Regions from separate parts of the Nocardiopsis sp. NPDC057823 genome, predicted to be linked through region 1. Evidence: riboswitches for the same ligand, from Rfam matches in the RefSeq annotation. Region 1 holds a riboswitch; the other holds the start of a gene.
The links. A riboswitch is a leader RNA that binds a small molecule or an ion and turns the genes downstream of it on or off. The one in region 1 is predicted to bind glycine.
Positions count from the first base shown of each region.

Region 2: linked by a shared signal. The riboswitch ahead of gcvP (aminomethyl-transferring glycine dehydrogenase) and the one ahead of gcvT (glycine cleavage system aminomethyltransferase GcvT) in region 1 are both predicted to bind glycine.

Region 1 is NZ_JBHVLR010000009.1:17,131-31,442, forward strand. It holds gene ACFVNO_RS16495 (amidohydrolase family protein) at 1-40, opposite strand, end outside; gene ACFVNO_RS16500 (MurR/RpiR family transcriptional regulator) at 193-1,026, shown strand; gene ACFVNO_RS16505 (sodium:solute symporter family protein) at 1,197-2,609, shown strand; gene ACFVNO_RS16510 (L-serine ammonia-lyase) at 2,634-4,046, opposite strand; gene glyA (serine hydroxymethyltransferase) at 4,130-5,398, opposite strand; gene gcvH (glycine cleavage system protein GcvH) at 5,405-5,782, opposite strand; gene gcvT (glycine cleavage system aminomethyltransferase GcvT) at 5,940-7,055, opposite strand; glycine riboswitch at 7,202-7,302, opposite strand; gene ACFVNO_RS16530 (penicillin binding protein transpeptidase domain-containing protein) at 7,476-8,291, shown strand; gene ACFVNO_RS16535 (3-deoxy-7-phosphoheptulonate synthase) at 8,372-9,430, opposite strand; gene ACFVNO_RS16540 (AMP-binding protein) at 9,620-11,338, opposite strand; gene ACFVNO_RS16545 (DUF4429 domain-containing protein) at 11,529-12,398, shown strand; gene pip (prolyl aminopeptidase) at 12,503-13,459, shown strand; gene ACFVNO_RS16555 (DUF4153 domain-containing protein) at 13,496-14,312, opposite strand, start outside.
Region 2 is NZ_JBHVLR010000002.1:358,187-372,498, reverse strand. It holds gene gcvP (aminomethyl-transferring glycine dehydrogenase) at 1-2,725, opposite strand, end outside; glycine riboswitch at 2,839-2,930, opposite strand; gene ACFVNO_RS05895 (alpha-amylase family glycosyl hydrolase) at 3,652-5,295, opposite strand; gene ACFVNO_RS05890 (carbohydrate ABC transporter permease) at 5,336-6,259, opposite strand; gene ACFVNO_RS05885 (carbohydrate ABC transporter permease) at 6,281-7,231, opposite strand; gene ACFVNO_RS05880 (extracellular solute-binding protein) at 7,294-8,646, opposite strand; gene ACFVNO_RS05875 (LacI family DNA-binding transcriptional regulator) at 8,946-9,986, opposite strand; gene ACFVNO_RS05870 (MerR family transcriptional regulator) at 10,075-10,566, opposite strand; gene ACFVNO_RS05865 (bifunctional nuclease family protein) at 10,985-11,458, opposite strand; gene ACFVNO_RS05860 (FHA domain-containing protein) at 11,643-12,185, opposite strand; gene ACFVNO_RS05855 (mannose-1-phosphate guanyltransferase) at 12,797-14,312, opposite strand, start outside.

The sequences.
Region 1 (14,312 bases):
CGCCGGTGAAGAGGGTCGTCGGGCGGGACGGGCGTGTCATGGATACCTCCGGTGGAGCGGTCCGGCGTGTGACCCACGCCTTATATGCAATATATGTTGCATCTTTTGCGGGCCGGTGCCCGGGTGGTGGTATCGCTTGGGGGAGCGGCACGCCCGCCGGGAGGTCCGGCGGACGGCCCGGACGGAGGTGCGATGGCGGACTGGATCGAGGCCGCGCTGGGGGACGGCCGGCTCGGCCGGGCCGCCGAGCGCGTGGTCCGGGTGCTCCGGGACGAGCAGAAGTTCGCCTCCTACGCCAGTACGGCGGAGGTGGCCGAACGGGCCGGCGTGAACGTCGCGACCGTGGTGCGGGCCGCGCAGACACTCGGGTTCTCCGGCTGGCCGGCGCTCCGGCTGGAGCTGCGCTCCCGCTACCTGGCCTCGCTCAGCGCGGGCGAGGTCCTGGCCGAGCACGCCGGGTCCGACGCGGACCCCGTGCGGGCCGCGTTCCGGGCGGACCGGGAGGGGCTGCGGGGCCTGGAGGCGACGATCGAGCCGGACCGGGTGCGCGCCCTGGCCGCGGCCATCCACGGCGCCCGCCGGACCGGCGTGGTGGGCTCGGGCACGTTCGCGGCCCCGGGACTGCAGCTCGCGCACGCCGCGGGGATCATGGGGTACGACGTGGTGCGCTTCGAGGTGGGAGGGACCGCGCTGGTCAGCGCGCTGGCGCGGATGGGCCCGGAGGACCTGTTCCTTGCCTGCGACCTGTGGCGGCTGCCGACCGCGCTGCGCTCGGCGGCCCGGGTGGCGGCGGGGCGGTCCGTGCCGGTGGCGGTGATCACCGACCGCCGCGACTCGCCGCTGGCGCAGGGGGCCGCCCACGTGCTGCTGGTCCCCAGCGAGGGGGTGGGGATGTTCCCCTCGCTGACCCCGGCGATGTCGGTGATCCACGCGGTCCTGGCCGAGCTGGCCCGGATCGGGGGCGAGCGGGTGCTGCGCGCGGTGCGCGACACCGAGCGCCTGTGGGAGGAGACGGAGCTCTTCTGAGCGGCCTCGGGGCGGTCCACCTGCGGCGATGGGACACGGACCCACGTGGTGTGATCAGGGTCACCCCGAATGCAATAAGTGTTGCATTTCATGGTCGGGGCTGTTTTCATGGCCCCTACCGCCGGCCCCCCGCGGTCCCCCTCCCCACCCCGAACCCCGCAAGGTGATCCATGCAAACGACCCATCTCGTGATCCTCGCCGTGTACATCGCGGCCATGCTGGGGGTCGCCCTGTACTTCCTGCGTTCGGGCAGGCTCCGCGGCGGCGACGACTTCCTGTTCGCGGGGCGCAGCCTGCCGCGCCCGGTCATGATCGCCACCATGCTCGTCACCTGGGTCGGCTCCGGGACCATCATCGGCGGCGCCAACTTCGCCTACACCTACGGCCCGACCGCGGGGATGGTCTTCTTCGCCGGGACCCCGCTGGGGATCCTGGTCCTGCTCCTGGCCGCCCGCCGGATCCGCAGGGCCTCGCGGCACACCATCCCCGAACTGCTGGAGGCGCGCTTCGGCATCGGCGTCCGCACCGTCGCCGCGGCTGTCACCACCATCGCCTACCTGGGCCTGACCGCCTCCCAGTTCGTCGGCGGCGGCTACGTGGTCAGCCTGGTCACCCCGCTGAACGCGTTCCAGGGGACGCTGCTCGTCGCGGTGGTCGTGACCGTGCTGACCATCACCGGCGGGCTCTTCTCCGTCGCCTACACCGACTTCTTCTCGGCCATCCTCATCGTGCTCGGCCTGATCGTGTCGGTGCCGCTGGTGCTCGCCGCCGTCGGCGGGCCGGGCGCCTACTGGGACGGCCTCCCCGAGCAGGCCACCACGTTCAGCGGCGGGCTCACCGCCCTCCAGTTGCTCGGCTACTTCCTCCCGCTCTTCCTGCTGCTGCTCGCCGACCAGAACATGTACCAGCGGCTCGCCGCCGCCAAGGACGAGAAGGAGGCCCGCTCCTCGACGCTCGGCATGCTGGTGGGCGGTTTCTTCGTCTTCGTCCCGGTCGTGCTGCTCGCCACGGCGGCCGCGGTCCTGATGCCCGGCATCGACGGGGACATGGCGATCCTCAGCCTGGCCTCCGAGGGCTACCTGCCCGCCGTCCTGGGCGGCCTCATCCTGGCGGGCGCGGTCGCGTTCGTCATCACCACCGGCTCCTCGTACATGCTGTCGGGGGCCTCCAACGTGGCCTACGACCTGTACGCCCGGTTCGCGGGCGAGCGGGCGGGCGAGCGCCGCAAGCTCCTGGTCCAGCGCCTGTCGGTCCTGGGCGTCGCGGTCCTGGGCGTCGCCCTCGGCCTGTTCTTCCCGACCGTGCTGGAGCTGCAGATGTACTCCTACACGATCTACGGGGCGGCGATCACCCCGGTCGTCCTGTCGGTGCTGTTCTGGAAGCGGGCGACCACCGCCGGCGCCGTCGCCGCCCTGGTGGCGGGCGCGGCCACCACCATCGGCTGGCAGGTCGCCGGCTCCCCGGGCGGGCTCAACGCCGTCATCGTGGCGCTGCCCGCGGCCCTGGTCGCGCTGGTCGCGGTCAGCCTCTGCACCCGGGCGGCCGAGCCCGCCGAACCGGCCCCGGCCGACGCCCCGGCCTGACGGCCCCGGCCGCGGCGGCCCGCGTCAGCACTCGATGACGTTGACGGCGAGGCCGCCGCGGCTGGTCTCCTTGTACTTGTCGTGCATGTCGCGGCCGGTGTCGCGCATGGTCTTGATGACCTTGTCCAGGGACACGAAGTGGCTGCCGTCGCCGCGCAGCGCGATGCGGGCCGCGCTGATGGCCTTGACCGACGCCAGCGCGTTGCGTTCGATGCACGGGACCTGGACCAGGCCGCCGATCGGGTCGCAGGTCAGGCCCAGGTTGTGCTCCATGGCGATCTCCGCGGCGTTCTCCACCTGGGCCGGGGTGCCGCCGAGCACCTCGGCCAGCCCCGCGGCGGCCATGGAGGAGGCCGAGCCGACCTCGCCCTGGCAGCCCACCTCGGCGCCGGAGATCGACGCGTTCTGCTTGAACAGGATGCCGATCGCGCCGGCCGTCAGCAGGAACCGGACCACGCCCTCCTCGCCCGCGCCCGGGCTGAAGTGCGTGTAGTAGTGCAGCACCGCCGGGACGATCCCCGCCGCGCCGTTGGTCGGCGCGGTGACCACCCGGCCGCCCGCGGCGTTCTCCTCGTTGACCGCCAGCGCGTACAGGGTGATCCAGTCGCTGCCGCGCATCGGGTCGGGGTCGTCGGCGGTGGGGGCGAGCAGCCCCGCGTCGTCGCAGTTGCCGCCGAGCTGGCGGTACAGCCGGTGCGCCCGGCGCGGCACCCGCAGGCCGCCGGGCAGGGTGCCCTCGGTGGTCACCCCGCGGCGCACGCACTGGCGCATCACCGTCCAGACCTCCAGGAGCCCGGCGGTGATCTCGGCGTCGGTGCGGCCGAAGGCGCGCTCGTTGGCGCGCATGACCGCGCTGATCGACATGCCAGTCTCCGCGCACAGCGCCAGCAGCTCCTCGGCGCTGTCGAACGGGTGGGGCAGCACGGTGTCGTCGGCCTTGATGCGGTCGGCCCCCGCCGCCCGCTCGTCCACGACGAACCCGCCGCCCACGGAGTAGTACACCTTGGCGGCCAGCTCGGCGCCGACGGAGTCCCGGGCGACGAACCGCATCCCGTTGGGGTGGTCGGGCAGGCTCTCCTTGCGGCGGAAGTCCACGTCCACGGCCGGGTCGAAGTCCACCGTCGGCCCGTCCGGGCCGCCCAGGGCCATCGAGCGCTCGGCGCGCACCCGCTCCACCAGGGCGGGCACGGAGTCCACGTCCACCCCCTCGGGGGTGTGGCCCAGCAGGCCGAGCACGACGGCCGTGTCGCTGCCGTGCCCCTTGCCGGTGAGGGCGAGGGACCCGTACAGCTCCGCGCGCACGTGGGCCACCTCGTCCAGCAGCCCGTTCTCCCGGAGCCGGGAGACGAACGTGCGGGCGGCCTTCATCGGCCCGACGGTGTGCGAACTCGACGGTCCGATACCGATTTTGAACAGGTCGAACACGCTGATGGCCAAAGGTCTGTCCTCCTCGTTGAGCACAGGGCCGTGCCTGCCGGACGAACGCCGTGCGGGGCCCGGCGGCCCCGCACGGCGGGGCCCTACAGGTTGGGGTAGAGCGGGTACTTCTCGGTCAGGGCCCGGACCCGGGCGCGCAGCGACTCGGCGTCGAACTCCGGCTTGAGGGCCTCGGCGATGACGTCGGCGACCTCGGCGAAGTCCTCGTCGCCGAACCCGCGCGTGGCCAGCGCGGGGGTGCCGATCCGCAGACCCGAGGTGACCATCGGCGGCCGCGGGTCGTTGGGCACCGCGTTGCGGTTGACCGTGATCCCGATGGAGTGCAGCCGGTCCTCGGCCTCCTGGCCGTTGAGCTCGGAGTCCACCAGGTCGACCAGCACCAGGTGCACGTCCGTCCCCCCGGAGGCCACCTTGACGCCGGCCTCGGCGGCGTCCGGCCGGGTCAGCCGCTCGGCGAGCAGCTTGGCCCCGGACACGGTGCGGCGCTGGCGGTCGGCGAACTCCTCGCCCGCCGCGACCTTGAGCGCCACGGCCTTGGCCGCGATCACGTGCTCCAGCGGGCCGCCCTGCATGCCGGGGAACACCGCGGAGTTGATCTTCTTGGCCAGGTCGGCCTTGGTGAGGATCAGACCGCCGCGCGGGCCGCCCAGGGTCTTGTGCGTGGTGGTGGTGACCACGTCGGCGAACGGCACCGGGTTGGGGTGCAGGCCCGCCGCGACCAGGCCGGCGAAGTGCGCCATGTCGACCATGAGCAGGGCGCCCACGGAGTCGGCGATCTCCCGGAACCGGGCGAAGTCCAGCTGCCGCGGGTAGGCGGACCAGCCCGCGACGATCATCTTGGGCTGGTGCTCCTTGGCCAGGGCGGCGACCTCGTCGTAGTCGACGGTGCCGTCCTCGTCGCGCACGTGGTACGCCACGGCGTTGAGGACCTTGCCGGAGTAGTTGATGCGCATCCCGTGGGTCAGGTGGCCGCCGTGGGCCAGGTCCAGACCGAGGATGGTGTCGCCCGGCTTGAGCAGGGCGAAGTACACGGCCGTGTTGGCCTGGGCGCCCGAGTGCGGCTGCACGTTGGCGTGCTCGGCGCCGAACAGGGCCTTGGCCCGGTCGATGGCGAGCTGCTCGACGACGTCGACGTGTTCGCACCCGCCGTAGTAGCGGCGGCCGGGGTAGCCCTCCGCGTACTTGTTGGTCAGGACGGTGCCCTGCGCCTCGATGACGGCCTGCGGGGCGAAGTTCTCCGAGGCGATCATTTCAAGGGTGTCGCGCTGGCGGCCCAGTTCGGCGTCGACGGCGGCCGCGACTTCCGGGTCGAGTTCGCTCAGGCTCTGGTTGAGCGTGTTGTCGGTGGCCATCGGGGGTCAGTCCTCGCCTTCGGTCAGCTTGGTGTACTCCTCCGCGGAGAGCAGCTCGCCCGGTTCCCCGGACAGGCGCACCTTGAACAGCCAGGCGCCGTAGGGGTCGGAGTTGATGGACTCCGGCTCGCCCTCGAGGTCGGCGTTGACCTCGACGACCTCGCCGTCGACGGGGGAGTAGATGTCGCTGACGGACTTGGTGGACTCCACCTCGCCGCAGGTATCGCCCGCGCTCACGGTGGTCCCGGCCGCGGGGGCCTCGACGTAGACGATGTCGCCGAGGGACTCGGCGGCGAACGCCGTGATGCCGACCGTGGCGACCCCGTCCTCGATCGAGACCCACTCGTGTTCGGCGGTGTAACCCAGCTCCGTGGGAACGCTCACTTCAACTCTCCTTGGAGGTTCTCTTCATTCCTGCCGCGCCGCCGGGTGACGGCCGCCCGGCCCGGCCTACGTCCGGTCGCGCCCGCCCGTGCCGATCCCGGTCAGGGGTTCAGCCGCGCGGGGCGCGCGGGGTCCCTTTGGTGGGGGACCCACGTTCTCAGGCCTGCCGCTTGTAGAACGGCAGCTCGACCACGTCGACGTCCTCGCCGCGGCCGCGCACGTCCACGGTGAACGCGCCGGTCGCGGTGTCGAGTTCGCCGTCCACGTAGGCCATGGCGATGGGGCTGCCCAGGGTGGGGGAGGGGGCGCCGCTGGTGATGGTGCCGACGACCTCGCCGTCGCGCAGGACGTCCTGGCCGCGGCGCAGCGGACGGCGTCCGCGCGCGACGAGGCCGATGAGGCGGCGGGGGCGGGCGGTGCGGGCGGCCTCTTCCAGGGCGGCCCGGCCGACGAAGTCGCCCTCCTTGTCGAACTTGACCACGCGGCCCAGTCCGGCGTCGAAGGGGGTGAGGTCGGTGCTCAGCTCCTGGCCGTACAGCGGCATGCCCGCCTCCAGGCGCAGGGTGTCGCGGGCCGACAGCCCGGCGGGGACCAGGCCCTTGTCGGCGCCGGCGGCCATGAGGGCCTCCCACACCCCGACGGCGCGGTCGGCGGGCCTGACGAAGATCTCGAAGCCGTCCTCGCCGGTGTAGCCGGTGCGCGCCAGCAGGACGGGCACCCCGGCGACGGTGTGCTCGTAGCCCGCGTAGTAGCGGATGGAGTCGAGATCGGCGTCGGTGAGCGGGGCCAGGATCTCCACGGCCCGGGGGCCCTGGATCGCGATGAGCGAGTACTCGGCGGACTCGTCGGCCACCTCGACGTCGAACCCGGCGGCGCGCTCGGCCAGGGCGGCGGAGACGGCGTCGGCGTTGGCGGCGTTGGCCACCACGAGGTACTCCTCCTCGCCGAGCCGGTAGACGATGAGGTCGTCCAGGACGCCGCCGTCGGCGTCGGTGATCATCGTGTAGCGGGCCCTGCCCGGCTTGACCTGCGACAGGTGCCCGACCAGGGCGTGGTCGAGGGCGCGGCCGGCGTCCGGCCCGGTGAGGCGGATCTCGCCCATGTGGGAGAGGTCGAAGAGGCCCGCGGCCTCGCGTACGGCCCTGTGCTCGGCGGTCTCGCTGCCGTAGCGCAGAGGCATGAGCCACCCGGCGAAGTCGACGAGGGAGGCGCCGGCCTTCTCGTGGATCGCGCGCAGGGCGGTGGGCCGCGACGCGGACGCGGGCTCTGACATGGGTACTCCCGAGAGGATGGGCGTCGTATCGTGCATAGGCGTTGCCATCCTCCCCCTCTGTCATCGGTGCCTGAGAGCTTCGCCCCGCGCTCGGCGTGGCTTGCACCTTCGGCGAGGGACTCCCGGTCCCTGCTTTCCAGAGTGGTCTCGCCCGTACGGTCCACTGTGCCTGAGAGGTTGTTTCGGGGAGGGATTGCTCCTTCGGCGGCCCGCGCCGGCTGCGCGGGCACTCTCCCGTACGGGGTCAGCAACACGTTCAGCCTAGCAGCGGCCGTGGCCGCCCCCAAGGGCGGCACCGCCCGCGCGACCGGCGCGGGCGAAACCCGGGCGGCGGGGGCGGGCACGGGTTACCGTGTCCCCTGAACGGGTCGTGGCGGTTCGTGCACCGAGGGGGACCGAGTGCTGGTGGACACGCGGAGGATGAGACGGATCGGCTACGCGTCGGTGGCCGGTGCGGCGCTGGCGGCGCTGCTGGGCTGTGCCGCCCCGCGGGAGGAGGGCGAGGAGTCGGGCCCCGCCCCGGGGACGGGCAACGCCGCCGCGGTGGGCGGCGACGTGGCCGCGGTGGAGCGGGCGGACCTGGCCGGGGTGTTCGAGCGGGCCGGTGCGGCGGGCACGTTCGTGCTCTACGACACACGGGACCGCACCTCGGTGCTGGTGGACCCGGAGCGGGCGCGCGAGCGCGCGGTGCCGGGGGAGACGTTCGAGCTGGTGACGGCGCTGGTGGCGCTCCAGACGGGCGCGGTGTCCGACGCGGGGGCCGTGGTGGGCGCCGGCGGGGCGGCGCACCGGGACGCGGTGGAGCGGGTGGGCCGGGACCGGCTGGCCACGTGGGTGGACCGGTTCGAGTACGGCGACCGCGACATCGGCGCGCCGGAGGACGGCTCCGGCGACTTCTGGGCGCGGGGCCCGCTGGGGGTCTCGGCGGTGGAGCAGACGGAGTTCCTGGCCGGGCTGGCCCGCCGGGAGCTGCCGGTGGACGCCGCCCACCAGGAGGCGCTGCACGCGGCCACCCTCGTGGAGGAGGGCGCCGGGCACACGCTGCACGGCCGCGCGGCCTGCGACGGGGACGGGGCGCCGGGCTGGTGGGTCGGCTGGGTGGCCGCCGGGGAGCGGACGCACTCCTTCGCCCTGCGCCTGGAGACGGGGGAGCGTGGGGCCGGGGACTGCGAGGCGCTGGGGCGCGAGCTGCTGGCGGCCCTGGACGTCCTGCCCCGGGAGTCCGGCACCCGGTAGGGAACGGCTCGGGGGGAGACGGCCGGGCCCCGCCCCGTGGCGGACGGGGCGGGGCCCGGCGGGTCCGGAAGGGGCGCCGGCTAGGCGGTCTTGCGGCGGGCGCGGACGGCCTCGGCCAGGGTGGTCAGCACCTCGGTGGTGGTGTCCCAGCCCATGCACTTGTCGGTGATGGACTGGCCGTACACCAGGTCCGCCGGGTCGCCCAGCTTCTGGGCGCCGGGGACGAGGAAGCTCTCCAGCATGACGCCGATGATGCCGTGCTGGCCCTCGGCCACCTGGGCGGCGATCTCGGCGGCCACGCCCGGCTGGCGCTCGTGGTCCTTGCCGCTGTTGGCGTGGCTGGCGTCGATCATCAGGCGGCGCGGCAACCCCGCCCGGGCGATGACGTCCAGGGCGGCGTCCACCGAGGCGGCGTCGTGGTTGGGACCGGTGCGGCCGCCGCGCAGGATGACGTGGCAGTCGGGGTTGCCCTCGGTGACGACCACCGAGCCGGCGCCGGTCGGGTCCACACCGAAGAACGTGTGCGAGGCCGCGGCCGCGCCCACCGCGTCCACGGCCACCTGCACGTCGCCGTCGGTGCCGTTCTTGAAGCCCACCGGGGTGCTCAGGCCGCTGCTCAGCTGGCGGTGCACCTGGCTCTCGGTGGTGCGGGCGCCGATCGCGCCCCAGGACACGGCGTCGGCGATGTACTGCGGGGTGATGGGGTCGAGGAACTCGGTGCCCGCGGGCAGCCCCAGCGAGTTGATGTCCAGCAGGATCTCGCGGGCCAGGCGCAGGCCGCGCTGGACGTCGTAGGTGTCGTCGAGGCCGGGGTCGTTGATGAGGCCCTTCCAGCCGACGGTGGTGCGCGGCTTCTCGAAGTACACGCGCATGACCACGCACAGCTCCTCGCTCAGCGAGGGGACCAGCTCGATCAGCCGGTGGGCGTAGTCCATGGCCGACTCGCGGTCGTGCACGGAGCAGGGGCCGACGACGACCAGCAGGCGGTCGTCCTCACCGTCCAGGACCCGCTTGACCTCGGCGCGGGAGCGCTCGACCAGGGCGGTGCGCTCCGTCCCCAGGGGAAGCTCCGAGAGCAGGTCCCGGGGGGCGATGAGCGGCTTGTAGTCGACCACCCTTGTGTCGTTGGTGCTGGGCATGCTGCTGCTCCCCTGTGTCCTCGCTCGTGCGGTGCCGCCACCCTGCACACTAGCGCGGCCGCGGCTCCGGAACGCGATCACGCCGGTATTTCGGACGAGGGTCACACGGCGGGGGCCGGTAACGGCGACAATGGTGAAATGTTCGTCTCGCCCACTGAGACGCATTTCTTCGGGGGTGCCCGCGCGGGTTCACGGCTCGGGGTCGGCGAAGTCCTCCTCCCAGAATTCGGCGGGGCGGCGCGAGCCGTCCTCGACGGGGCCGCGCTCGGCCTCCTCCCGGCGCAGCTGCACCCGGCGGATCTTGCCCGACACGGTCTTGGGCAACTCGGCGAACTCCAGGCGGCGGACCCTCTTGTACGGGGAGAGGCGGCCGCGGACGTGCTCCAGGATCGCCCGCGCCGTCTCCGCCGTGGGCGGCACCCCGGGGGCCGGGGTCACGAACGCCTTGGCGACCGCCAGCCGCAGCGGATCGGGGGAGGGGACCACCGCGGCCTCGGCCACGTATTCGTGTTCGACGAGCACGCTTTCGAGTTCGAATGGTGAGATGCGGTAATCCGAGGCCTTGAACACATCGTCGCCGCGACCGATATAGGTAATGTGCCCGTCGGCCTCCCGGGAGGCCAGATCCCCGGTGTGGAACAGGCCCCGGCGGGTCGCCGCCCGGGTCAGGTCGGGACTGTCCGCGTACCCCTTCATGATCCCCACCGGCCCGTCGGACAGGTCCACGCAGATCTCGCCGGTGTCGCCCGGCTCCTCGGTGACCGGGTCCACCAGGACGATCCGGTACCCGGGCATCTCGCGGCCCATCGACCCGGGGACCACGCGCTGGCCGGGGGAGTTGCCGACCAGCAGGGTGGTCTCCGTCTGGCCGAACCCGTCGCGCACCGTCAGGCCCCACGCCCTGCGCACGTGCTCGACCACCTCCGCGTTCAGCGGCTCCCCGGCGGCCAGGGCCTCGCGCAGGGGGACCTTCCACGACGCCAGGTCGGTCTGCACCAGCATCCGCCACACCGTCGGCGGCGCGCAGAAGGTGTGGACGCCGCAGCGCACGATCTCGTCCAGCAGGCGCTCGGGGGAGAAGCGGTCCTGGCGCACCACCAGCACCGTCGCCTCGGCGTTCCAGGGGCCGAAGACGCTGCTGTAGGCGTGCTTGCCCCAGCCGGGGACGGACACGTTCAGGTGCACGTCGCCCGGCCGCACGCCCAGCCAGTACATGGTGGACAGGTGCCCGACCGGGTAGGAGCGCTGGGTGTGCACGACGAGCTTGGGCGTGGCGGTGGTGCCCGAGGTGAAGTAGACGAGCAGGGGGTCGTCGGGGCCGACGCGGTGCGGCGGGTGGAACTCCAGGCCGGCGTGCTCGGAGTCGGGGTAGCCGAGCCAGCCGTCCATGTACCCCACGCAGATGCGGGTCCAGTGGCCGCTCAGGCCCTCGAACTTCGCCGTGTCCACCGGGGAGCACACCACGTGCCCGATCTCGCCGCGCTCCAGCCGGTCCAGCAGGTCGCCCTCGGTCAGGTTGGTGGCGGTCGGCACCACCACGGCGCCGAGCTTGACGGCCGCCAGGGTGATCTCCCACAGCTCCACCTGGGGGCCGAGCATCACCAGGATGCGGTCGCCCGCGTGCACGCCCTGGGCGTGCAGCCAGTTGGCGACCTGGGAGGAGCGCTCCGACATGCGCCGGTAGGTGTGCTTCTCCTCCGAGCCGTCCTCGTCGACGATCCACAGAGCGGTGCGGTCCGGCCGCCGCTCCGCCACCTCGTCGAAATGGTCCAGCGCCCAGTTGAACACCTCGGGCCGGGGCCAGGTGAACTCCCGGTGCGCGCCCTCGCGGTCCTCCCGCAGCCGCAGGAGCAGATCGCGCGCCGCACGGAACTCCGCGGCACCCTCGGCCGCCGCCTCTTTGGACATCGCTTCGACCTTTCGGATCTCCGCCCGCCTCGCTCCGGGGCCGGTGTGCTGCGGTTTCTACCCCCGATGCGCCCCGGCGACCCATCGCCCCGCGCCGTGCGCCCGGCGGGGGCCGGGCCCGGGAGGGGCCGCGGACCCCGGCGGCCGGGAGAAGCGGGGGCCCGGCGGGCACGCCCTAGGATGGTGAGCCATGGAGGAACTGCGCGGGCACCACGCCCTCTGGAGGATCGACGACGAGACGGTACGGATCCGCTTCGATTCCGGACGCAAGGTGCCGACGCTGTTCAAGGCACTGGGCGGCGCCGAGGTCCCGCTGGCCGCGGTGCGCGAGGCGGACTTCTACCGGGGCGACCGCAAGCACGGGTGGCGGCTGCGGCTGGACCTGCTCCCCGGGCTCGACCCCTACACCAGGCCGGGCGCGTCCGCCCGCGACGTGCTCACCCCCCTGGTCCTGAGCGGCCCCCACGACACCGAGCTGGTCGCCGAGTACGTCGCCGACAAGATCCGGGACCTGGCCCGCTACGCCCGCGAGACCCTCGCCGGCGAGCTGGACCGCACCGAGGTCGCCCGGGCCCTGGTGGCCCGGCCCCCCGTGCAGGCCCGCACGGCCGAGGGGTCGGCCTCCTTCGACGGCGAGAAGGTGCGCCTGCAGTGGGACGGGTGGCTGGCCAGCACCGCCAAGGAGAAGGAGAAGTCCCGCGAGTACCGGCTGGCCGAGATCGAGTCGGTGGACTGGCACCCGCAGGTCGACGTCACGGAGGGGTACATGCGCGTCGTGCTGCGCGGGGTCACCCTGCCCGAGGCGACCTCCCTGGAGAACGACTTCTTCACGCTCGCCTCGCACGGCTCCAAGGGCGCCGAGGAGACCTTCCTGATGGCGGCCACCATCAACGCGTACATCGGTGACGCGCCCGCCGCGCCCGCCCTGGAGGGCGGTGAGCCGGGCGGCGCCGAGGAGGTCTTCGCCAAGATCCGCGAGCTGGGCCGCCTGCACGCCGAGGGCCTGCTCACCGACCAGGAGTTCGCCGACAAGAAGGCCGAACTCCTGGGCCGCCTCTAGCCTTCCCCGTTCCCCCGCCGGAGGGACCCCGGCCGCCCCCCGCCCGGCCCGTCCCGGAAGACCCTTTCCGGGGCACACGACGAACACCCAGGAAAGGCCACGCTGTGCGCACCCTGTACCCGCCCATCGAACCGTACGACTCGGGCATGCTCGACGTCGGCGACGGACACCGCGTCTACTGGGAGCTGTGCGGCAACCCCGCGGGCAAGCCCGTGGTGTTCCTGCACGGCGGGCCCGGCGGCGGCTGCGTGCCCGACCACCGGCGGCTGTTCGACCCGGAGCGGTACCGGATCCTGCTGTTCGACCAGCGCAACTGCGGTCGCTCCACCCCGCACGCCGGGAGGATGGACACCGACCTGTCCACCAACACCACCTGGACGCTGGTGGAGGACATGGAGCGGCTGCGCGAGATGATCGGCGTGCAGGCCTGGCAGGTCTTCGGCGGGTCGTGGGGCAGCTGCCTGGCCCTGGCCTACGCCCAGGCCCACCCCGACCGGGTCACCGAGCTGATCCTCCGCGGCATCTTCACGCTGCGCGACGAGGAGCTGCGCTGGTTCTACCAGGAGGGGGCGTCCATGATGTTCCCCGACCTGTGGGAGTCCTATCTGGCGCCCATCCCCGAGGAGGAGCGCGGCGACCTCATGGCCGCCTACGCCCGGCGGCTGGAGTCGCCCGACCGCGAGACCCGGGTCGAGGCGGCGCGGGCGTGGAGCGTGTGGGAGGGCTCCACGGTGACCCTGCTGCCGAACAAGGAGCTGCGGGAGCACCACGCCGAGGACGAGTACGCGATGGCGTTCGCCCGGATCGAGAACCACTTCTTCGTCAACAGGGGGTTCTTCACGCCGGAGCAGCTGATCGAGGGCGCCGAGCGGATCCGGCACATCCCCGGGGTGATCGTGCAGGGCCGCTACGACGTGTGCACCCCGGTGCGCACCGCCTACGACCTGCACCGCGCCTGGCCGGAGGCGGAGTTCCACATCGTCGACGACGCCGGGCACGCGTTCAGCGAACCCGGCATCCTCGACCGCCTCATCGAGGCGACGGACCGCTTCGCGCGGTGACGGGCCCCGGGCGCGCCCCGGCGCGCCCGGGAGGGGTCACCAGTCGTAGCGGTCGACGCAGGAGTACGGGTCGGCGGGCGGGGGCAGCAGCTCCTCCGCCCGCTCCCGGGACAGGTTCCAGGACGCGAGGCCGTCGTCCCCGAGGCGGTAGTACTGCCGCTGGAGCACGCAGGCGCGGTCCTCGCCCTCCAGCTCGACCAGGGCCGGGACGGCGTCGGCGGACAGGTCCCGCAGGTACCAGACGTCCGACATGTTCAGCTCGGTGCCCAGGTGGCTCTCGGCGATGCGCAGGTCCGGGTCCGCGTAGGCGAACACGGCCAGCGACACCCCGGCCGTGGCGGCCACGACCCGGGGCAGCCACACCGCGGGCCGCCCCAGGGTGTTGAGCACCCCGGCGGCGATGACCAGTGCGAACACCAGGGCGCTCCACACGATCCACGCCTCCGCGACGGCCCGGAGCCGGGTGAGGCCGAACACGTCGATGTACAGCTGCAGGCGGTACATCGCCGAGGCGAGGATGACCAGGGTGAGCACGCACAGCGCCCCCAGCAGGGCGTTGCGCAGCAGGCGGACGCCGCGCGGGCGCGCGGGGACGATCCGGGCGGACAGGCCGATGACGCCCAGGACCAGGACGCTGACGACCACCAGCTGGAAGAACCCCTGCCGGGCGTACTCGGCGTAGGTGACCCCGACCACCCTTTGCACGTGGTCGTCGCCGCCGAACAGGGTGACGGCCTGCACCGCCAGGAACGCGGCGAACAGCGCGGTCAGCGCGCCCAGGGGGATGGTCCACGCCCACACCGGCATCCGGGCCTCCCGCTCGGGGCGCGCGGTGGGGGCGGGGCGGCGGCGC
Region 2 (14,312 bases), on a different contig from region 1:
ACTCGTCGGCCGTGACCTCCTCCGCCGTGTGCGGGGCGTTCTTGAGCGGGTTGTCCTCGGCGTCCCACTCCCCCGCCGCCACCTTGTCGATCTCGCCGCGGATGGCGATCATCGCCTCGATGAACCGCTCCAGCTCCGCCAGGTCCTCGCTCTCGGTGGGCTCCACCATGAGCGTCCCGGCGACCGGGAACGACATCGTCGGGGCGTGGAAGCCGTAGTCCATCAGCCGCTTGGCCACGTCCTCGTTGCTGATGCCGCTCGCCTTCTGCAGCGGACGGATGTCGATGATGCACTCGTGCGCGACCAGGCCGTCCGCACCGGTGTAGAGCACCGGGTAGTACGGCTCCAGGCGCTTGGCCACGTAGTTCGCCGACAGCACGGCGACCTCGGTGGCGGTGCGCAGCCCCTCGCCGCCCATCATCCGCACGTACGCCCAGGAGATCGGCAGGATGCCGGCCGAGCCGAACGGCGCCGCCGACACCGGGCCCACGCCCGTGTGCGGGCCCGCCTCGGGCTGGCCCGGGTGGTTGGGCAGGAACGCCGCCAGGTGCGAGCGGACCGCGACCGGGCCCACGCCCGGGCCGCCGCCGCCGTGCGGGATGCAGAAGGTCTTGTGCAGGTTCAGGTGGCTGACGTCGGCCCCGAACTCACCCGGCTTGGCCCAGCCCACCAGCGCGTTCAGGTTGGCGCCGTCGACGTACACCTGGCCCCCGGCCTCGTGGACCAGGCGGCACACCTCGGTGATGGTGTCCTCGTACACGCCGTGCGTGGACGGGTAGGTCACCATGATCGCGGCCAGCGCGTCGGCGTGCTTCGCGATCTTGGCCTTGAGGTCGTCCACGTCGATGTTGCCGCCCTCGTCGCAGGCCACCACGGCCACGCGCATGCCGGCCATCACCGCGCTGGCGGCGTTGGTGCCGTGCGCGGAGCTGGGGATCAGGCACACGTCGCGGTGGTCGTCGCCGCGCGAACGGTGGTAGCCGCGGATGGCCAGCAGGCCGGCGAACTCGCCCTGGGAGCCGGCGTTGGGCTGCAGGGACACCGCGTCGTAGCCGGTGATCTCGGCCAGCCAGGACTCCAGGTCGCGGATGAGCGCCACCGAGCCGGCCGCCTGGTCCAGCGGGGCCAGCGGGTGCAGGCCCGCGAACTCCGGCCAGGTGACCGACTCCATCTCGGTGGTGGCGTTGAGCTTCATGGTGCACGAGCCCAGCGGGATCATCGTGCGGTCCAGGGCCAGGTCGCGGTCCGACAGCCTGCGCATGTAGCGCAGCAGCGAGGTCTCGCTGCGGTGGGTGTTGAACACCGGGTGGTCGAGGTAGTCCACCCCGCGCGCCAGGTCCCCGGGCACGCGGTCGGCGTCCCCGTCCACGGCCACGGCGGCCTTGGGGCCGTGCCCCGCCCCGCCGAACGCCTCGGCCAGCGCGGCCAGGTCGGCGACGGTCGTGGTCTCGTCGACGCTGACGCCGACGGTCGAGGCGTCCACGCGCAGCAGGTTGAACCCGGCGGCCAGGGCGCTCTCCACGACCCGGTCGGCGCTGGGCACCCGCACCCGCAGGGTGTCGAAGAACGCGGCGTGGACCACCTCGAAGCCGCGCTCGGCCAGGGCGTCGGCCAGCGCCGCGGTGCGGGTGTGCACCTGGCGGGCGATCGCGCGCAGGCCGTGGGGGCCGTGGTAGACGGCGTACATCCCGGCCATGACGGCCAGCAGCACCTGCGCGGTGCAGATGTTGCTGGTGGCCTTCTCGCGGCGGATGTGCTGCTCGCGGGTCTGCAGGGCCAGACGGTAGGCCGGGCGGCCCGCGGTGTCCACCGAGACGCCGACCAGGCGGCCCGGGATCTGGCGGCGCAGCTTCTCGGCGACCGACATGTAGCCGGCGTGCGGGCCGCCGAAACCGAGGGGGACGCCGAAGCGCTGGGTGGAGCCGACGGCGATGTCCGCGCCCAGGGAGCCGGGGCTGCGCAGCAGGGTCAGCGCGAGGATGTCGGCGGCGACCACGGCCAGGGCGCCGCGCTCGTGGGCGGCGGCGATGACCGCGCCCGGGTCGCGCACCGCACCGCTGGAGGCCGGGTACTGGACCAGGACGCCGAAGGCGTCGCCCTCGGGCAGGCCCCGGGAGAGGTCGGCGACGACGACCTCGATGCCCAGCGGCTCGGCGCGGGTGCGCAGCACCTGGAGGGTCTGCGGGAAGACGTCGGAGTCGACGACGAAGACGTCGGCCCTGCTCTTGGAGGCGCGGCGGGCCAGGGTCATGGCCTCGGCGGCGGCGGTGGCCTCGTCCAGCAGGGAGGCGCCGGTGACGGGCAGGCCGGTGAGGTCGGAGACCATGGTCTGGAAGTTGATGAGGGCCTCGAGGCGGCCCTGGGAGATCTCCGGCTGGTAGGGCGTGTACGCCGTGTACCAGGCCGGGTTCTCCATGATGTTGCGCAGGATCACCGGCGGGGTGAAGGTGCCGTAGTAGCCCTGGCCGATGAGGGGCTTGACGACGGTGTTGCGGTCGGCGAGCGCGCGCAGCTCCGCGAGGGTCTCGGCCTCGCCGATGGCCTCGGGCAGGTCCAGATCCGCGCTGTGTCCGGGGGCGCTGAGGATGGACGCGGGGACGGCGGCGGCCATGAGCTCGGCGGTGGAGCCGTAGCCGACCGTCTTGAGCATCTCCTCGACGGCGCCGGGCGCGGGTCCGACGTGGCGGTCGGCGAACACCCGGGCGGGCGCGCCGGGGACGTTCACGGGCTGGTCGGACACGGAGACCTCCTGGTGACAGGGCCGATGCGGATCGGCGGTGTTCCTCACGGTCTCCCCCTCTGTCACCGGGCACGGCGGCGCCCAGGCTTCAGAGCGGCCTTCTCCGCACGGTCCGTGGTGCCTGAGAGGTTACTGGGGAGTATTGCCCCGTCGGCGCCCCTGGGTCAGGGGTCTCTCCCGCGCGGTATCGACAGCCTGCTGACGCTGTGTTCACTTGTACGGACAGGGCGAATGTCGGTTTTCATCCCTGTTGTGGTTACGACCGTACTCGATCACATCGCCACAGGCCGAGTCCCCCCGCGCGTTCCGCGCGCCTCACGCGCCCGGGCGCGACGAGGGCCCGTGCGGCCGTCCCTCCGCACGGACCCTCCACCGTCCTCTCTCGGACGGTCCCCGGCGGGGCCTTCGCGCGGCCCCGCACTCCTCTCTCGGACAGTCGCGCCGCCCCCGCCGCTCCCCCACCCCCGGAACACACCGTGTCCCGCATCACACCCCGACCCGGGTCGCCGTCGCCCCCGGCGAGGACTCCCCTCCGCGCCCACACCGCACCACAACCCCCGCCCGCCCCAGCGGCTCCACCCGCACCACCCCCACCGCCACCCCCGGCCCTGGGCAACGTCACCCCAGAAGAGGGCTCCCACCCGCATCCACACGGCACCACGGTCCCCGCCCGCCCCAGCGGCCCCGTCCGCATCGCCGGCACCGCCACCTCGGGCCCGGTGGTCCCGGGCCCCTCCCGGTGGCCGTCACGTGTGCCGGGGCGCGCGACCGCCTTCGACCCGGGGGTGGAAAAAGGGGGAGCCCGTGCGGCCGTCCCTCCGCACGGGCTCCTTCTCCCATCCCTCTCGGACAGGGTTCGAGGAGGGCTTCGCACGGCCGTCCTCCGCACGAAGCCCTCGACTCTCACTCTTTCATCCCTCTCGGACGATCCGCAGCCACACCGCCGTGTCGGACGGCAACCGATCGCCCTCCAGGGGCCCGCCGGCCACCAGCACCCCCCGGTGCGCGGGCAGGTCCGCCGGGTCCCCGCCCAGGTTGACGACACAGGCCACGTCGCCGCGGGCGAACGCCAGCACCTCCTCGGGCGCCTCCAGCCAGCGCATCCCCGGGCCGTCGGCGGGCGGGGCGCCCAGGGCGGGTTCGGCCCGGCGCACCGCCAGCGCCCGGCGGTACAGGTGCAGCATGCCGTCGGGGTCGGCGGCCTGGGCCGCGGCGGTGCGCGCGGCCCAGCCCGCGGGCTGCGGCAGCCACGGATCGGCCGCGCCCGGCGGCCCGAACCCGAACGGCGGCCCCTCCCCCGACCACGGCAGCGGCACCCGGCAGCCGTCCCGCCCCCGGTCCGCGCCGCCCGAGCGGACGAACACCGGGTCGTCGATCAGCTCCTCCGGGACGTCCACCTCTTCCAGCCCCAGCTCCTCGCCCTGGTAGACGTACACCCCGCCGGGCAGCGCCATCGCGAGCAGCGCCGCCGCCCGCGCCCGCCGGGTGCCCAGCTCCAGGTCCACGGGCTCGCCGTGGCGGCGGTCCGCGAACGAGAACCCGGTGTCCCCCGCCCGCCCGTACCGCGTGACGTGCCGGGTCACATCGTGGTTGGACAGCACCCACGTGGCGGGCGCCCCCACCGGGGCGTGCGCGGCCAGGGTCCGGTCGATGACCGACCGCAGCGCCTTGGGCTCCCAGGGGCAGCTGAGGAAGTCGAAGTTGAACGCGCTGTGCAGCTCGTCGGCCCGCAGGTACCGGGCGAACCGCTCCGGGTCGGGCAGCCACATCTCGCCCACGAACACCCGGTCGGGCCCGTAGGACTCGGCGATCCGCCGCCACCGCCGGAACACCTCGTGCACCCCGTCGCGGTCGGAGAACGCGCTCTCGTCCCCCTCCGGGGCGTCGGGCAGCCCCGGGTCCTTGACCATCCCGTCGGCCACGTCGATGCGGAACCCGTCCACCCCCCGGTCGAACCAGAACCGCAGGATCGCGTCGAACTCCTCGCGCACCCGCGGGTTCTCCCAGTTCAGGTCGGGCTGCTGCGCCGAGTACAGGTGCAGGTACCACTCCCCCGGGCTCCCGTCGGCCTCGGTGACCCGGGACCAGGCGGGGCCGCCGAACCGGGACCGCCAGTTGTTGGGCGGCAGCCCCCCGTCCGCGCCCCGGCCGGGCCGGAACCAGAACAGCGAGCGCTCGGCCGAGCCCGGCCCGGCCGCCAGCGCCTCCCGGAACCACACGTGCTCGCTGGAGCAGTGGTTGGGCACGATGTCGATGATCACCCGGATGCCGCGCTCGTGGGCGGCGGCGATGAGCCGGTCGGCCAGGTCCAGGTCGCCGTAGACGGGCGCGATGTCGGTGTAGTCGGCCACGTCGTACCCGCCGTCGGCGAGCGGCGACGGGTACCACGGGCTCATCCACAGCGCGTCGACCCCCAGCTCCGCCAGGTGGTCGATCTCCCGCAGCACCCCGGCGAGGTCGCCGACGCCGTCGCCGTCGCCGTCGGCGAAGCTGCGCGGGTAGATCTGGTAGATGGCGGCGCCGCGCCACCAGTCCGGGTCGTGGTGTCCGGTCACGTTGCGGTGTCCTTGTCGTCGGAGGGGGCGGGAGGGACGGTCATCCCTTGAGCGCGCCGGCGGAGAGCCCGGCGATCACCTGGCGCTGGAACACCAGGAACAGGGCGAGCACCGGCAGGCTGGAGACGACCATCCCGGCGATGAGCAGGTTGAGCGGCATCTCGGTGGAGATCCGCGCCAGGTGGACGGTGATGGTCTGCACCAGCGGGTCCTGGAGCACCACCAGCGGCCAGACGAAGTCCTTCCAGGCGGCGACGATCGCCAGGATCGACACCACCGCCAGGATCGGCCGCGACAGCGGCAGCACGATCCGCAGCATGATCTGGGCGGGTCCGGCCCCGTCCAGCCGGGCGGCCTCCACCAGTTCGGCGGGGACGCGGTCGAAGAACTGCTTGAGCACGAACACGTTGAACGCGTTGGCGGCCATCGGCAGCCACACCGCCCAGGGCGTGTTGAGCAGGTTGACCCCGATCAGCGGTACGTCCGCGACGGTGAGGTAGGTGGGGACGAGCAGCGCGGCGGCCGGGAGCATGAGGGTCGCCAGCATCATCCCCAGCACGGCGTTGCCCAGCACGGGGCGCAGCCGCGACAGCGAGTAGGCGGCCGGCACGGCCACCCCCAGCTGGAACAGCCAGGCACCGCCCACCACCACGAACGTGTTCCACAGGTACCGGCCCAGGTCCAGAGTCTCCCAGGCGAGGGGGTAGGTTTCGGGCCGCCACTCCTGCGGCAGCAGGGTGGGCGGGGTGCGGACCAGTTCGGCGGGGGGCTTGAGGGAGCCGCTCACCGCCAGCAGCATCGGCCCCAGGAACACCACGGTGAACAGGACGATCACCAGGAGCAGGACCACCCGGTAGCCGATCCTGCCCCGGGGGCTGTTGAGGGTGAGCGGGGAGACGAGGGTGCGCTCCCCGGTGCGCGCGGGCGGGCCGCCGCGGGCCCGCCGGGGCCGGGTCGGGATCATGGCTCTCCTTCGAGGGGCGGGTCAGCGGGCGCGGGTGGCCCACAGGTACAGGGCGGAGAACACGGCCAGGACCGCGAAGAGCATGAGGCTCAGGGCCGCGGCCGCGCCGAAGTCGCCGAAGGTGAAGGCGTAGCGGTAGATGAGCAGCAGGACCGTGGTGGTGGCCCCCTCGGGTCCGCCGCCGGTGAGGATGTAGGGCTCGACGAACACCTGCATGGTCGCCACGACCTGGAGCAGCAGGAGCACGAGGATCACGAACCGCATGTGCGGGATGGTCACCGACCACACCCGCTGGAGCAGCCCGGCCCCGTCGAGTTCGGCCGCCTCGTACAGCTCGCCGGGGACGGCCTGGAGTCCGGCCAGGTAGATGAGGGTGGCGGTGCCCAGGTTGGCCCAGGTGGAGACGATGACGAGCGAGATCATCGCGGTGTCGGCGGAGTTGGTCCACTCCAGCCCGGGCAGGCCCACCGCGCGCAGCGCCCCGTTGAGCAGGCCGGGGCCGGGGTCGTAGAACCACTTCCACAGCAGCGCCGACACGATCGGAGGCAGCATCACCGGCAGGTAGACGACCAGCCGCAGGTACCCGCGGGCGTGCCTGAGCTCGTTGAGGACGAGCGCCAGCACGAACGGCAGCGCGAAGCCGAAGACCAGGGCCAGCAGGGTGAACCGCGCGGTGTTGGCCCAGGCGGTGGCGAACAGCGGGTCCTCGGCGAGGGTCCGGAAGTTCTCCAGCCCCACCCACACCGGGTCGGCGACGAAGTTGACCCGCTGGAAGGCCAGCGCGACGCCCCGGGTGACCGGATACCAGGAGAAGACGGCGAAGCAGAGGATCGCGGCGGACAGGAAGGCGTAGGCGACGGCGTTCTCTGCGACGCGGCGGCGCAGTGCCCCGGCCGGCCGGCGGGGGGCGCGGGCCGGGGCGGGCGGTGCCGGCGGCGGCGCGGGAACGGTCGCGGTGCCGGTTTCGGGCATGGCGGGCTCCGTGGGGACGGGGCGGCGGCCCGGGGTGCGGGCCGCCGCCGGGGGCGGGGGCGTCACTCCAGGACGGCGTCGATCTCGTCGCTCGCGGTGGCGAGCAGCTCGTCGATGTCGGCGTCCTCGCGGGTCAGCACCGCCTGCATGGCCGTGTCGAGGATCGCGTAGACCTGCTGGGCCTGCGGGGGCTCGACGAAGCCGGGGATGTCGGGCTGGGCGTCCACGAAGCTCTGGTAGTTGTCCAGCGGGACGTTGGCATTGGCCTCCTTCAGGGCCAGCTGCTCCTCGCGGGTGCCGCCGACCCAGATGTCGGGCGTGGGCGCCATCGGCAGGCCGACCGGGGAGCCCAGTTCGAGGGCGTCGTCGATCATCTCCTGGAACCGGTCGGGCTCCAGGAACTTCCACTGGAGCCAGGTCAGGCCCGCCTCGATCTGCTCCGGGGTGAGCCCGGCCCTGAACATGTAGCCCTCGCCGCCGATCAGCGTGCCCTGCTGCTCGGGCATGGGGGCCAGGCCGTAGTCGTCGTAGTCGCCCTCGAAGTTGTCGACGATGGGCTTGAGGTTGTCGGGCGCGCCGATGTACATCCCCAGGGTCCCCGCGCCCATCATGCGCTGGAGGTCCTCGAACTCCAGCATCTGCCGGTCGCCCATGGAGCCGTCCTCCCAGCGCATGGCGTGGAGGGTCTCCAGGATCTCCCGGCCCTGGGCGCCGTCGACGTTCGCGGTCATGGTGCCGCGGTCGACGGTCTCGGCGCCCAGGGAGTTCATCCAGGCGTTGAAGTGCCAGCCGCCCTGGTTGTTGGTGCTCAGCTCGGCGAAGCCGACGTAGTCCTCGCCCAGGTCGCTGATGGCGTCGGCGGCCTCGCGGACCTCCTCCCAGGTGGTGGGCGGGGAGTCGGGGTCCAGTCCGGCCTCCTCGAACAGGGTCCGGTTGTAGACCAGGCCCATCGAGTAGTTGGCGGTGGGCAGCCCGTACAGGCGGCCCTCCTCGTCGCGGAACACGTCGAGCAGCCCGGGCTGGATCCGGTCGGTGATGCCCAGGGCCTCGGCCTGCTCGGTGATGTCGGAGACCTGGCCGCGCTCGATGAGCGCGGCGGGGTCGGTGAAGTAGACGTAGAAGACGTCCTCCAGCTGCCCTCCGGCGAGCTTGGTCTGGAACGTCGCGGGGTCCATGAACCCCTCGCGGGGGTCGATGCGGATGTCCTCGTGGAGGGAGTGGAACTCCTCCACGTCGTCGTCGAAGATCGCCCGCTCGACCGGCTTGGTCCGCTCCGGCTGGCCGTTGACGACGATCGTGACGGTGCCGTCGGCGGCCGGGGCGTCGGAGCCGCAGGCGGTGACGCCCACCGCCAGGGCGACGGCGGCGGCCGCGAGTGCGGTGCGCCGGGGAACTGCGACACGGTGTGTGCCCATAACCTGCTCGTTCCTTTCCGGCTCCTCCCCCGGGGAAGCCATGTGGTGGTGCCGGAACGATAAAACAGCCGGACACACTTCTGCAAGAAATGAACATGAGCCTGCAAATCAGCTACACAGCCTGGAAATACAGGCATAATGCGAACTGGATCACACAGGGGAGCCGGGCGAACCCGCCTAACGAAGGCGTAACGAAGCCCCGCGGAACCGCCCGGACGAGGACATCCGGCGCACGAGGTCCCAGACACGACAGAGGGGGCGCGCGCGGTCGCGCACGCCCCCTCCGGGGTCCCCGTGTCTCAGCCCCGGACGGTCTCCCTCTCGCCCCGGGGGCCGCCGTCCGGGCGGGCCGGGGCCGGGCCCGCCGAGGCCCGCACCACCAGCTCCGGCTCGAACATCAGCTCCTCGCGGGAGACCCGGCCGCCGTCGATCCACCGGGCCAGCACCTCCACCGCCGACCGGCCCATCGCCTCGATCGGCTGGCGCACCGTGGTCAGCGGCGGATCGGTGCAGGCCATCAGCGGGGAGTCGTCGTACCCGACGATCGACACGTCCCCGGGCACCGACAGCCCGCGCCGCCGGACCGCCCGCACCGCCCCCAGCGCCATCACGTCGCTGGCGCACAGGATCCCGGTGACCCCGCGCTCCAGCAGCCGCTCGGCGGCGGCCCGGCCGTTCTCCATCGAGTACAGGGCGTGCTCCACCGGGGGCGGCGGGCCGTCGCCGAAGCAGGAGCGCAGCGCCGCCCGCTTGCGCTGGGAGGGGACGTGGTCGGGCGGGCCCGCCACCAGGCCGATGCGCTCGTGGCCCAGCGCCCGCAGGTGGGCGACCACCTGCTCGACGGCGACCGCGTCGTCGCAGGCCACCCGGGGGAAGTCCAGGGAGTCGACGGCCGCGTTGACGAGCACCGTGGGCAGGTTGCGCTCGTGCAGGTCGGCGTAGTGGTCGTGAGCGGCGTCGCCCTGGGCGTACAGCCCGCCGGCGAAGATGATGCCGGAGACCTGCTGGGACAGCAGCAGCGAGACGTAGTCGGCCTCGGTGACCCCGCCGGCCGTGCGCGTGCACAGCACCGGGGCGAAGCCGCGCCGGGCCAGTTCGGTGGCCATGACCTCGGCCAGGGCGGGGAAGATGGGGTTCTGGAGTTCGGGCAGCACCAGGCCCACCAGGCGTGCGCGCTCGCCGCGCAGCTGGGTGGGGCGCTCGTAACCGAGGACGTCAAGGGCGGTCAGGACGGCTTCGCGCGTACCGGGGGACACCCCGGGCTTGCCGTTGAGGACCCGGCTGACCGTGGCCTCGCTGACCCCGACCTTCTCGGCGACCTCCGCGAGTCGACGTTTCATGCCCCTAAGGTACGGCATGGAACGCAAGCGGCTTGCATCCGCTTGCAGGAATCGTCATCGGCTTGCGGCGCTCGGCGCGGAGCCCGGGTCAGCCGGTGCGGCGCTCCTTGCGCCGGCGGGCCAGCTCGTCCACCGGGGCCGCGGGCGGGGCGGGGGGCAGTTCGCCGCGCTCCTCGGCCGGGACCACGCCCAGCGCCTCCTCCAGCTCCCGCCAGACGTTGGCCAGCGCCAGCCCGAACATGCCCTGGCCGCGCTGCATGAGGTCGACGACCTCCTCGGGGGAGGTGCACTCGTAGACGCTGACGCCGTCGCTCATGAGGGTGATGCGGGCCAGCTCGGGGGCGGGGCGGCCGCGCAGGTGGTCCACGGCGGTGCGGATCTGCTGGAGGGATATCCCGGTGTCCAGCAGCCGCTTGGCCACCTTGAGCAGCAGGACGTCGGGGAGGCTGTACAGGGGGGCGTTGTGGGCACCGGTGTGCACGCTCGGCTCCACCAGGCCGGTTCTGGCCCAGTAGTCGAGCTGACGGTAGGTGATCCCGGCGGCCGTACAGGCCGCGGGACCCCGGTACCCGACGTCCATAGGCGGCGCCACCACGTCCTCTTCGCACGGTAGGCCCTGCTGCCCCGCTAGCCGCAGCGCGGACCGCCTGTCATGGGGTTCCCGCTTGCCGCTCGCTACCGCCACGCCGACCTCCGGCTTCTCGTCCCGCGGCGGTCTCGACAGGGGATGTCCACAAAGGGAACGGGTGCGCCGCGGGTTCCACTGCACCGACCGTAAGGCGGCCGGAGGGCAGCGTCAACGACACCCCTCGGCGCGTCGCCAAGTGCGCGCCCCCGGGTGCCGCGGAGCCGCGGTGGTCACGCCGTGTGCGCGCACCCCGTTTTTCGGCCCCGACCTCGACGTTCACTTCCCCGTCCCCAATCTAACACCGGCACCCCGGAACATCACCGCAGGTCGCGGCCGTGTTCCGGGGCGTCCCCGAGCGCCCGGCGCGGTTTCACTCCGTACGGCGCCCGAAATCCTCGGGCGTGATGTTGTCGAGGAATTCCCTGAACGCCTCGACCTGGTCCTCCTGCTCGTCCGGGATGGGCATCCCGGCCTCGTCGATCACGTCCTCGTGCGCGTAGATCGGCGTACCGGTCCGCAGCGCCAGCGCGATCGAGTCCGAGGGCCGGGCGCTGACCTCGGCACCGTTGCTGAACACGAGCTCGGCGTAGAAGATGCCGTCGTTCAGCCCGGTGATGTTGACCGTGGTGAGCTGGGTGTCCAGCGCGTCCAGCACGTCCCGGAACAGGTCGTGGGTGAGCGGCCGGGCCGGGACCACACCCTGCTGCGCGAGCGCGATCGCGGTCGCCTCCACCCCGCCGATCCAGATCGTGAGGTAGCGGTCCCCGTCGGATTCCTTGAGCAGGATTATCGGCTGGTTCGAGGGCATCTCAACCCGGACGCCGACGAACTCCATGTGCTTCACAGCGGCTCCGTCCCACGAGTCGTCATGCCGGATGGGCGCTCGTCCCTGTATCCCCCGTTGGATCAGGACCCGAGGGCGAAATCGGCACCCTTCGATACAAAGCTCTCCGGCGGCGGGGGGCCGCAAACCTACTCGGCCCCGGCCGCCGCCGTCAACGGTGCGCGCGCACGCCCGATACCGTTCCTCAGCGGCGCGGCTTGGTCAGCAGCACCATCCGGAACTTGCCGATCTGGATCTCGTCGCCGCCGCCCAGCTCGGCCTCGTCCACCGGCTCCCGGTTGACGTAGGTGCCGTTGAGGCTGCCCACGTCGCGGACGCCGAAACCGTTGCCGCGGCGGAAGAACTCGACGTGCCTCCGCGAGACGGTGACGTCGTCGAGGAAGATGTCGCTGTTGGGGTGGCGCCCGGCGGTCGTGACGTCGTTCTCCAGGAGGAAGCGACTGCCGGCGTTGGGACCGCGCTTCACCACCAGGAGAGCCGTACCGGGCGGCAGGGCGTCGACGTTGGTGGGGTCGACGTTGCCCGACTCGTCACCGGAGTCCTCCTCCTCCAGGGCCTGTATGCCGGAGATGGAGATGGTGGACGTGACGTCTCCGGCGGACTCCCCGCTCCCCCCGGGCCGGGGACCGGGCTGTCCGTCCCTGCGGACGGGGGTCCCACAGTGGGAGCAGAAACGGGCATCATCCGCAACGGCGTGACCGCACTGCGTGCAGTAAACGCTCGACATAGGTCGGCTCGGCCTCCTACCGCACGGGGCGGTGCTTGATTCGGCTGATCGGTGGCACGTTCCGGTCGTCGTGCGGGCGAGGGGCCCGCACGGCGTCCGGAACGCGGCGAGACGATCCGCTGTCGCGGCAGCGGCGCACCTCGCACGGTCGGTCGCTAGGTCTCATCCCCCATGTTGTACTCCTCATCACCTCTACCGGGTCCGCCGTTGCGGGAAGGCCCGTGCGGTAGGCGACGCGGCGCTCCAGGGAACACTCGACTTTAAACCATATCCCTGTCCGGGAAGGGCTTCGCTCCTCGTCGGCCTGCCGTGGACACCCCGCCTCGGGAGCGGTGGGGCGAACGGCGGATCCGGTGCCCGGAGCACCGACTCCGCCGGGGACGGTCCCGACGAGAAGAGACACCTCTCTGGTTACCGATGCCGCTCCGGGGGTTTTGGTTCGCTCCCGCACCCCACGGATTCGCCTCGCCGCCGCCGTACCACCACGACCTGTCGTTATGCCCAGTTTAGCCAGCGGGCACGGCTTGGCCACCGGCACCGGGGCCGTTGTTTCCACCGTACACCGAAGGGGGTGCGGGCCACACGGCCCGCACCCCGGCAGGGATCCGAGGTCAGCCCTCGGCGCGTTCGACGACGTTCGCCCACTCGGCCAGCAGCCGGTGGGCGGTGTCCGGGTCGGGACCTTCGGCCCAAAGATGGGTCACGGCCTCGGCGGTGTCCGGCAGGACCAGCGCCCAGCTGCCGTCGGGCTCCAGGACGCGCACGCCGTCGGTCGTGTCGAGCCCGCGGTCGCCCGCCGCCTCCACGACCGCCCGCATGACGCTGCCCTTGACGGCCCAGGGGGTGGGCACCGAGCGGCGCAGCAGGTGCGCGTGCGGGATGGCCCCCTCGATCCGGCTCAGCGTGCTGCGGGTCCGCGCCACCAGGCCCAGCAGCCGCACGAAGGCCGCGATGCCGTCACTGGTCGGGCTGAACTCGGGGATGACGAAGCCTCCCCGGCCGTCCCCGGCCAGGATGACGCCGTCCCCCTCCTGTACCGCCTTGGTGAGCTCGTTGATGGCCGTGGCCGTCCAGAGCACCTCGACGCCGTGGGCCCGGGCCACCTGCTCGGCCACGCGGGTGATGGTCACCGGCAGCGCCACGCTGCCGCCCTTGCGCTCGGCGCACACCAGGTCCAGGACCGCGAGCAGGGCGCGCTCGCCGTCCACCAGCTCGCCCTTCTCGTCCACGATGGAGAGCCGCTCCGCCACCGGGTCGAACCGCACCCCGAAGTCGGCCCCCGAGCCGGAGACCAGCTCGCCCAGGCGCTCCAGGTCGCGGTTGCGCTTGGCCGCGGTGTCGGTGGGCGAGTCCTCGTCGAGCCGGTTGTTGACGGTGAGCACGTCCACGCCGATCCGGCCCAGCAGCGAGGGCAGGATGAGCGAGCCGCTGCCGCCCGCGCAGTCGACCACGACCTTCAGGCCCGCCTCGGCGACCCCGGAGGTGTCCACCGCGCGCAGCAGGTCGTGGGCGTAGTTCTCCACGTTGCGCGAGGGGAACGTCAGCTCGCCGATCTCCCCGGGGAAGGCCCTGCGGTACTCGGCCCGGGAGAACACCCGGTCGAGTTTGCGCTGGGCCGCCGGGGACAGGTCGGCGCCGTCGGAGTCCAGGAACAGGATGTCCACCGACTCCGGGTCCCCCGGGGTGGTGCGCACGGTGATGCCGCCGCTGACCCCGCTCTGGGACGTGTGGAAGCGGGCCACCGGGAGCGGCACGACCTCCAGGTCGCGCACCTCGATGGCCGCCGCCGTCAGGGCGCTGATGACCGCCCGCTTGAGCGTCCGAGCCGCGCGCGAGACGTCGCGCGAGGTGGTGACGATCGCGCCCTTCTTGAGGGTGGTGGCGTAGGCGTTGGCCAGCCGCACCGCCAGCTCCGGGGTGATCTCCACGTTGATCAGGCCCGAGACGCCGCGCGGCCCGAACAGCGACCGCTGCCCGCGCGACTCCCAGATGACGTTGGTGCTGACGACCGCGCCGGCCTCGATGGTCTTGAACGGGTAGACCTTGACGTCGTTGTGGAGGTAGGCCTCGGACTCGATGACGCAGTCCTCGCCGACGACCGCGCCCTCCTCGATCCGGGCCGCCGCC